DNA from 2 places in the Hahella sp. CR1 genome. Region 1 is predicted to be linked to the other one. Evidence: predicted binding sites of a transcription regulator. Region 1 holds the regulator's gene; the other holds the start of a gene.

What was found. Region 1 encodes LexA, which represses DNA repair genes until DNA is damaged. Its sites were predicted from a motif close to TACTGTNTANNTANACAGTA; they were not measured.
Region 2: the regulator LexA is predicted to act here: its motif matches at 1,742-1,761, upstream of recA (recombinase RecA).

What each region holds. Positions count from the first base shown of each region.
Region 1 is NZ_JAPELK010000017.1:102,856-107,281, forward strand. Features, by position in the region: gene ONV78_RS28330 (DUF1329 domain-containing protein) at 1-289, opposite strand, end outside; gene ONV78_RS28335 (DUF6586 family protein) at 844-1,302, shown strand; gene ONV78_RS28340 (hypothetical protein) at 1,461-1,706, shown strand; gene lexA (transcriptional repressor LexA) at 1,752-2,354, opposite strand; partial or broken gene ONV78_RS28350 (NAD(P)H-dependent oxidoreductase) at 2,609-3,190, shown strand; partial or broken gene ONV78_RS28355 (collagenase) at 3,433-4,426, shown strand, end outside.
Region 2 is NZ_JAPELK010000004.1:115,819-120,244, forward strand. Features, by position in the region: gene mutS (DNA mismatch repair protein MutS) at 1-1,066, opposite strand, end outside; gene ONV78_RS11130 (CinA family protein) at 1,210-1,701, shown strand; gene recA (recombinase RecA) at 1,818-2,855, shown strand; gene ONV78_RS11140 (fibronectin type III domain-containing protein) at 3,003-3,485, opposite strand; gene ONV78_RS11145 (hypothetical protein) at 3,797-3,976, shown strand; gene ONV78_RS11150 (SirB2 family protein) at 3,991-4,374, opposite strand.

The DNA of each region.
Region 1 (4,426 bases):
CTGTTCCACGAGGCATTAGTTCCGCTTTCGCGGCGTTCTGCTTAAGGGCTGCGTAGACGTGGTCAGGGTAAGACGCGCTGCGGCGGCTGGGATACACTTTCAGAATGTAATCGCTTGGATACTTCTGCAGCAGAGCCTTGTGGCCTTCGGTCAGTTTGTCTGAATAATCCTGTGCATTGCTGGCGTTAATGATGAAGCGTGGAACGTCCGCATCGAAAGGGTCAGCATGCCATTTGTCTGGATTGTAATTCGCAGGCGGCTGCTTAATGCCTCCATCCCAAGAGGGCACTTCACCCCCTTCGCTACCAGCCCTCTCGGCGCCAAGCGGCGTGAGATCCCGGTCCAAACGTGCAACCTGATCTGGCGGCGCCTTAGCTGGGGCGTTTTGCGCGATTAGTGAAAATACGAGTAATACCAGTGCGTTATTTATATTTTTTCTTGCGTTACGGCTATAAGCCATGTCTTTCTCACTCTCTTTCTAGAAGTAACAGACAGTTCCCTTACTTTCTCTCCCTGGACAAAATTATAGCAGTCTAAAATATTATTCTAGTTTTCTCACTAGCGCCTTTGTTAGCGTTTATGGCGGGTTGCTGCTGAACGTTAACTTGTGTAAGGGGCGAGCCTGAGGATCGGGTGCTAAGCTATGAGAAAGGGGCTGCTGATAGATTGTCGCCATTTTTACGGAAACCTGAGTCGGATTTAGGTGGCAATGGTAGGAAATTTAGGCGTCTAAACGAATCGGAATTGCGCCTCAGGAAATAGTCCGGAGGGGAATTTTTTATTAAAGAACTTATGGTTAAAAACCTATACACTAACAAAGAGCAATTGTTGATGAGTTAAGGTATGTCCGATAAGTGGCTGACTTATGTTAATGAAAACCTGTTTTTCGCCAAGCTGCAGTTGCAGTGGAGGGATGCACCCTCAACGGTGGCGGAAAAGCAATGCGCCGGACGGGCGGCTTTGCGTTTTCTGCAGCAGGCATATGTCGGCTTCTTGAATGAGCTTGCGGAGCAGCGTCGCATCAAAGTTAAAATTGAGACGCTCGCTGACTTGGAAGGACAGTTGGAAGTTGAATCGCCAGAAGTAATCAGCATGAAGCTGGCGGCGGCTCAACCCGATTCCTGGCTGGCTCAACTGCTGAAACAATTTGGGGAAATATCTCGCCCCCGAAAAAATGAAACGCCGCAAAATGAAAATATTATCGCCGCCACGTCAGCTCCATATGTGATGGAGTTAGTGGTGATACTGGAGTCCATGCAGGCGTTCATCAACGAGATGAGAGAGCACAGTTTTGAGTGGTAGAGGTAAGCTTGAATGAAAGAAACCCTCTCAGGCCTCGACTGATAACAGCTTAGGAAAATGAATGAGGCGCCTGTGGCTAGTTTTCTGATTTGTTCGCTCCCGGGTGTTGGGACGATGGAAAACATTTCAGTGAGAACTTACGAGTAGGAGATTTGGAAATGGCATCAAGCTTCTTTGAAATTGTTCAATTGCCGAATGGCGATTTCGCTTTGCAACCCATGGGAGGCGGAAGCGAACATTTGGTGAAAATCAGCTTCGGTCAGGAAGCCAAGGCATATCTGGCGGAAAATGACGCAGCTGTTGCGCATGCAATGATTAATGCGGCGATTAAATTGGTAGGAGATATGCGGGAAGAGGCGATTCGTCAGTCTGAGGCGGAAGAAAAGCCGAAAACCGTACACTAAAGGCCCCGGCTGCCCATACAAGGGCAGTCGGCGCTTCGTTCCCTGTTAGCGGCGAATAACGCCGACGCCCAGTCCTTCGATGTCCAGCGGTTGTTGTGACAGATTCACTTCAATTGGCTCAAACTCTTCGTTTTCCGGCAATAAAAGCACTTTGTTTTTTTGACGCTGAAAGCGCTTTACGGTCACTTCATCGCCAATACGCGCAACCACAATTTGCCCGTTGTGGATATCGGTCGTGCGATGCACCGCCAGTAAATCACCGTCGAGTATTCCCACGTCCTTCATGCTCATGCCTTTGACACGAAGAAAATAATCGGCGGAAGGAGTAAAGAAGGATGGAGGCAGTTCGCAATACTCTTCAATATTTTCCTGGGCCAGAATGGGGTAGCCCGCTGCAACCTGACCGACAATTGGAATCCCCTGATTTTGCGTTTCCGTCGCTGGCAACCTGATGCCGCGAGAGGCGCCGGGAACCATCTCGATAGCGCCTTTCTTCGCCAGAGCTTTCAGGTGCTCTTCCGCAGCGTTAGCGGAGCGAAACCCCAGACGATTGGAAATTTCCGCCCGGGTAGGTGGATAACCCGTTTCCTCAATATGCTCGCGAATCAGTTGTAAAACCTGCTCCTGGCGCTTGGTTAGCTTAATCACTCCACCCTCCGGGGACCCTAAAAGGTCTGATAAAATTCTGTGTATACTATATGTTTATCCATGTCTGTTTATGTATACAGTAATGGATTGGGCAAGTAAAGAAAAAATGTCTAAGTGACTGAGGTTTAAGATGAAAACTCTCATGGCGGACCGCTTATCAAGTAAAGCTGTTGAATATTGATCAGCAACAAATGCCCGTCTTGGTTAATCGAGAAAAATATAAAACAGATGGTTAGTCTCTCAGGGAGCAGCCTATGGGTTCGCGTATTTTGATTATTCAGGGACACCCTGATCCACGGGGAGGCCGGTATTGTCATGCCTTGGCTGACGCGTATGCAGACGGCGCGGAGGCGGCGGGGCATGAGGTGCGTAGGCTGGCGGTGGCGACAATGAATTTTCCCTAGTTGCGTTCAAAGCAGGAGTTTGAAGAACAACCGCCGCCGGAATCGATTATCGCTGCGCAGAAAGAAATCCAATGGGCCGAATGTCTGTTTATTGTTTATCCGCTATGGATGGGAGATCTTCCTGCGATATTAAAAGCATTCCTGGAGCAGACGCTGCGGCCGGGGTTTGCTGTAAGCGGTGGCGATAAGTGGCCCAAAAGGCTATTGAAAGGGCGCAGAGCGCGTATTGTCGTAACGATGGGGATGCCTGCGTTTGTCTATCGCTGGTTTTATCGTTCGCATAGTTTAAAAAGTCTAAAACGTAATATCTTGGGTATTTGTGGCGTTTCGCCGGTCCAGGCGTCGCTGATTGGCGCGGTGGAGGATTCTGATTCGCGGTCCCGAAAACACTGGCTGGATAGAATGCGCAGGTACGGCGGTAAAGCGATATAGCCTTTGGTTTAGTCATTGCCTTATCTGCTTGGTGGCTTTGATACAATTTGATGCTTTTCTTAGACAGACCGATAACTTCTATCGGTATATCTTCATGGCCCGTGCGGTAAAGCTCATGATCCGCAGCGTACTTTTCATATCAGTTGTAAATCTCTTCAGGAATCGTCATGGCGCCAGCGAACAGATGGTTTAGAGCCCCCTTTGTGGTTGGCGTTGTCTTTCTTATTCTCACTGTCAGCGCAATGACATGGTCAAAGGGCGGTGGGGAGCTTTTTAAGTATTTTCGACACAACTCGGAGCAGCCGGAAAAGTTATCAGAATTGCCTCCACCGCTGCCGGCATACAGTCGAGCAAAAGAGGACGAATCATACTACAAGGAAGAGAGTAAGCCTGACTGCTATTTGAATGGTCTTTCGGGGCTCTCGGGTGACGAATTTGTTCTGGCCATATGGGGAATGGATCATTATTGTGTGAGGGACTTGGTCTTCATGGAGGAACAAGCTCTTCTCAATATATTCTCGGAAGCCAACATGTCAGTCGTGGCGCAAGCGGCCACTTCAGAATCATCTTATTTTCAAGACGATAATATCTATGAACTGACGAACCTCATTCAATATCTGCATGTGGGATATGTGCTGGAAAGAAACCGCCCGCGTAAGAAGAAGCTATATGGAAAGGCGTTGCAGAAACAGGTTGCGGTAGTCGTCGTTCAAGTGACCAATAATGCTCTGCAAGGCGCCATTGGAGCAGATCGCGCGCGATTGACGGAGCTGTCTTTTAAACTGGTAAACAGTTCTGATAGTCAGGGAGCGGTTGTCAATGAGTCCGTCGCCTGGTTAGAGAAACTGGGCCCGCTGACCGACGCCAATGAGCGTTATGATTTAGCGTTAAACGAGCTTTTCAATATCTACTATAAAGGCCATGACAATGACGCCTTTGTCGACATCGCCTCTCATGATGCGCAGATTCCCAACGCGCTTTATCGCTTCATTGTTGATAAAGATTCGTGGTTGGTAGGCAGCCGGGAGTATCTATTGATGAATGCCGTCAAAGAGCTCGGGCGCTTTCTGCAGTATAAAACGATACGGGATGATACAGGCCACTTCATACGTAACCTGATTAACAGATATGACCTGAGTCGTGACACAGCGAATGTGTGGAGCATTCTGGCTGGCTCAGTGGATTACTACGATAAGTCGAACTGCAGGCTTTACAACGCTTGCGATTATAGAAAGC
Region 2 (4,426 bases), on a different contig from region 1:
GAATGCGTTCGCTATCGCCAATCTGTTTGAGCGTTTCGTGTAATGCTTCGAACTGATAGCCTTCCAACAGCTCTTTAATTGCGTTTTGACGCTGACGCACCTCTTCCTGGCTGCGCAATGGACGATTCAGCCAACGACGCAACATACGGCTGCCCATGGCGGTGGCGGACTTGTCCATGACCCATGCCAGCGTGTGCCGGGAATCTCCCGCCAGATTAACGTCAATTTCAAGGTTTCTGCGGCTGGCGGCGTCAAGAATGATGGAGTCTTCGCGCCGCTCCCGAATCATTGTGCGAATATGGGGAAGCTGAGAGCGCTGCGTCTCTTGGGCATACTGAAACAGGCAGCCGGCGGCTTCTATGGCGACGCTCATGCCTTCGCAATCGAATCCAGCCAGGTCTTTAGTGCGAAACTGCTGGCATAGCAGGCGCTGGGCCGTTTCCTGTTCAAAGTACCAGGGGGGCTGCTTTTGCACGCCTGTGTAGTTTTCCAATAGCGTCAGAAAAGGGAACTGTTCGCTGACCAGAATCTCAGCGGGTCGCAGGCGTTGCAGTTCACTGGCTAACGCTTCGGCTCCGCGCACTTCCTGGATCAAAAAGCGACCGCCGGCGATATCCAGCGTGGCCAGGCCGAATAAATCCTTATAAGCGCTTATCGCTAATAGTAAGTTGTCCGACTTCTCTTCTAGAAAGGCTTCATCGCTGAGCGTGCCCGGCGTGACGACTCTGACGACCTTGCGTTCTACAGGCCCTTTGCTGGTGGCCGGGTCGCCAACCTGCTCGCAGATGACGACGGATTCGCCAAGACGAACCAAGCGGCCGATATATCCCTCTGCGGCATGGAAGGGAACGCCCGCCATGGGAATGGGCTGTCCGCCGGACTGGCCTCTCTGAGTCAAGGTGATATCCAGCAGCTCCGCGGCGCGGCGGGCGTCTTCGTAGAACAGCTCATAGAAGTCGCCCATTCTATAGAATACGAGCTGATGAGGATGTTTCGCCTTGATGCCAAGATACTGTTGCATCATTGGCGTGTGTTGGGGTTTGATTGCGGATTCAATAGCGGACATGACAGAACAAAAGGATTGTGTAATTTTATGAATGAAGGCGGGATTGTAAGGGAAAGCCATGGCCTTAATAAAGGAGGCCGATCATTGTCCCGGAGCGTAATGCGCGCCCTTCCTGTATTTAAATTGGGGTTGATGGTGACGGAATGAACGATGAGATCAAGAGTCTGGCGGCGCGTTTAGGCGTAATCCTGAGTGAGAGGAGCCTGAAGGTGACGACAGCGGAATCTTGTACCGGCGGTGGAATCGCCTATGCGATTACCTCCGTTGCGGGTAGTTCGAATTGGTTTGAGGAAGGCGTGGTCACATACTCCAATGACGCCAAGCAGTCGCGCTTACAAGTGTCGTCGGAGGCCCTGATGCGATATGGCGCAGTTAGCGAAGAGGTTGTGAAAGAGATGACGCTTGGCGCCTTGCAGCTAGCGCAAGCGCAGCTTGCTATCGCTGTGAGCGGAATAGCGGGCCCTGGAGGCGGAACCGCAGAGAAGCCCGTTGGGCTGGTCTGGGTTGCATGGAGATTTCGGGACCTGGTTGTGGCGCGGAGCTTTCATTTTTCTGGAGACAGGGAGCAGGTGCGGCTGCAATCCGTTGCTGAGGGATTGCGGGGGGCGATAGCGATGCTGGAAAGCAATTTGTAGAAAATTTAAGCGTGACTTTGTCCGTCGGCTTGTGGAATAATGCTGTCAATTTATACAGTAATTCTGGGTTGGAATAACAACTCGTACCGGTTAAATGAAATAAAGGGTGTTTAAGAATGGATGACAATCGTAAGAAGGCGTTGACGGCCGCTTTATCACAAATTGAGCGTCAGTTTGGTAAAGGCGCAGTTATGCGGATGGGCGAGCAGCCGAGAGAAATTATTCCTTCCGTTTCTACTGGCTCGCTTGGACTGGATATCGCACTTGGCATAGGCGGCCTGCCATACGGACGTATTGTCGAGATCTATGGACCTGAGAGTTCCGGTAAAACCACTTTGACTTTGCAGGTGATCGCAGAAGCGCAGCGTCAGGGCAAGACCTGTGCGTTCGTTGATGCTGAGCATGCGCTGGACCCTATTTACGCAGAGAAGCTTGGCGTTAATATCGATCAATTGCTGGTTTCTCAGCCCGATACGGGCGAGCAGGCTCTGGAAATCGCCGATATGCTCGTACGCTCCGGCGCGGTTGACGTCATCATTATCGACTCCGTTGCTGCACTAACGCCGAAAGCGGAGATCGAAGGCGAAATGGGAGATTCCCATGTTGGTCTGCAAGCCCGTTTGATGTCTCAGGCGCTGAGAAAGTTGACCGGCAGCGTTAAGCAAGCGAATTGCTTGATGATCTTCATTAACCAGATTCGTATGAAAATCGGTGTAATGTTCGGATCGCCAGAGACCACTACTGGCGGTAACGCGCTTAAGTTCTATGCTTCCGTCCGTCTTGATATTCGCCGCGTCGGCTCTGTGAAAGAGGGGGAAGAAGTCGTTGGTAACGAGACTCGCGTGAAAGTGGTGAAAAACAAAGTGTCTCCTCCTTTTAGACAGGCGGATTTTCAGATCATGTACGGACGTGGTATTTACCGCACCGGAGAGATTATCGATCTGGGCGTGAAGGAAGGCTTTGTTGATAAGTCTGGCGCATGGTATAGCTACAAAGGCGACAAGATCGGTCAAGGTAAAGCGAACTCCTCAAGATATCTGGAAGAGCACCCTGAGATTGCGATAGAAATCGAAACTGCGATCAGAGATAAATTGATGCCGAAGATGCCAGCCAAAGAGAAAGAAGCGCCCGTCGCTCCAGTTGAGGCTGAATAAGGCCAGATCTTCCTAGAGCGTATTTGCTCAATACAAAATATAAGGGCGGCCTTTTAGCCGCCCTTATTGCGTTTCCTTGTCCATATTCCTTCTCTCTATTTTTCCGTATCGAGTATTGTCCTTGGTCGGATGGGTTGTTGATAGGCGTTAAAGGATCTTCTTGGTCATAATCTTGGAAGGTTCGCTTTCCATCCCGTTTATATCCAGAACCGTGACAGCGAAATAGTGAACGCCTTTTTCCAGGTTGGAAAACGCATACTCAAATTGCTGGTCCCCAACTTCGACGTATTTCCAGTCATTGTCTGATTCATGCTGGTGGTACACGCGGTAGCCTTCTAATTCATATAGCTCGATTTCGCTGCCGTCTTCACGAGTATAAGGTGGTTCCCAGATGATAAACGCACTACGGGCGTAGTTCGTTGATTGCTTCGCTGCGGCGATTTGGGGAGTATTCCCGTCGATACTGGAAGAGTCGCTCCCAGATCCTCCACCACCGCCACACCCGGTTAAGACAGCGCTTGCCAGAGTGAAGCTAAAAATAGCGGTGATGGATCTACAATTTGATTTGGCGCGGTGAAAAATACTTTTTAAGTATGAAAGGGCTTTGACCTCAAAGTTAACTTGATTCAAATCATTCCCCTATTAGTAGAGTTAGAGTTATAAGTTGACGTTATAAACAGATAACGCCCCGCGCTCTTAGTCAGGATTCGTGCCAATAATGACGGGATGTTGGTAATTTGTTTAAAAAACAAAGAGTTATGCTTTTTGTTTATCTCTTTCTGGATTTGGACTATTGTGAAAAGGGTTGCCTTTTTCTTACCAGAACGCCGGTATTTGAAATTATTGTTATAAATTTCAAATAGTTAGATTGTCTGCAATTGGCGACAGTGATTGTAGAATCGAAAATATAACTTGAGCTGTTGTGGAGAGGGAGAACGAATATGAAGTGGGTCGTATTGCTAGCTATCGTGGTCGCGGTCGTGATTTGGGTGGTTAATAGTCGGAAACGAAACCCTGTGAGCGATCCTGAAGTCAAAGAGCTTGACCAGAAGCGTTATTACGTGACGCCACCTAAGCCGGGTGACCTAGAACCCGAGGATAAAAGCGGCACGCAATACTAATTTGGCGGAAGGTTTTAAAACGGTAATGGCCAGCTGCTTTTAGTCAGTGCGGCCATGACGACATAGGCGAACGCCATATAAGCGCCAAGTCCGAACAGGATGCGAGTCCCTTTTGTCTTGCCTCTCTTGAGCGCGAACACGCCTAACGCAATATAAATGATTAACCCCACCACTTTTGCGGTGAGCCATCCATTATAGAAAGGGTATTGCTGGAGCTTGAGTGCGAGTCCTATGGCGCTCAGGAGTAGCACTGTGTCGATAATGTGTGGAAGAATTTTGCTTAACTTACGCTGCAAGAGCGAACTTTCCAGAATCATCCATATAAAGCGCAGGGTAAAGGACGCAAAGGTTAGCGCAACGCAGGTCATATGAATGTGTTTGAGCAGCATGTAGCTCATGACGGGCTCCTTTCACAGCTTCTTTTTATTTCGGTTTGTTTGAACGACGGCC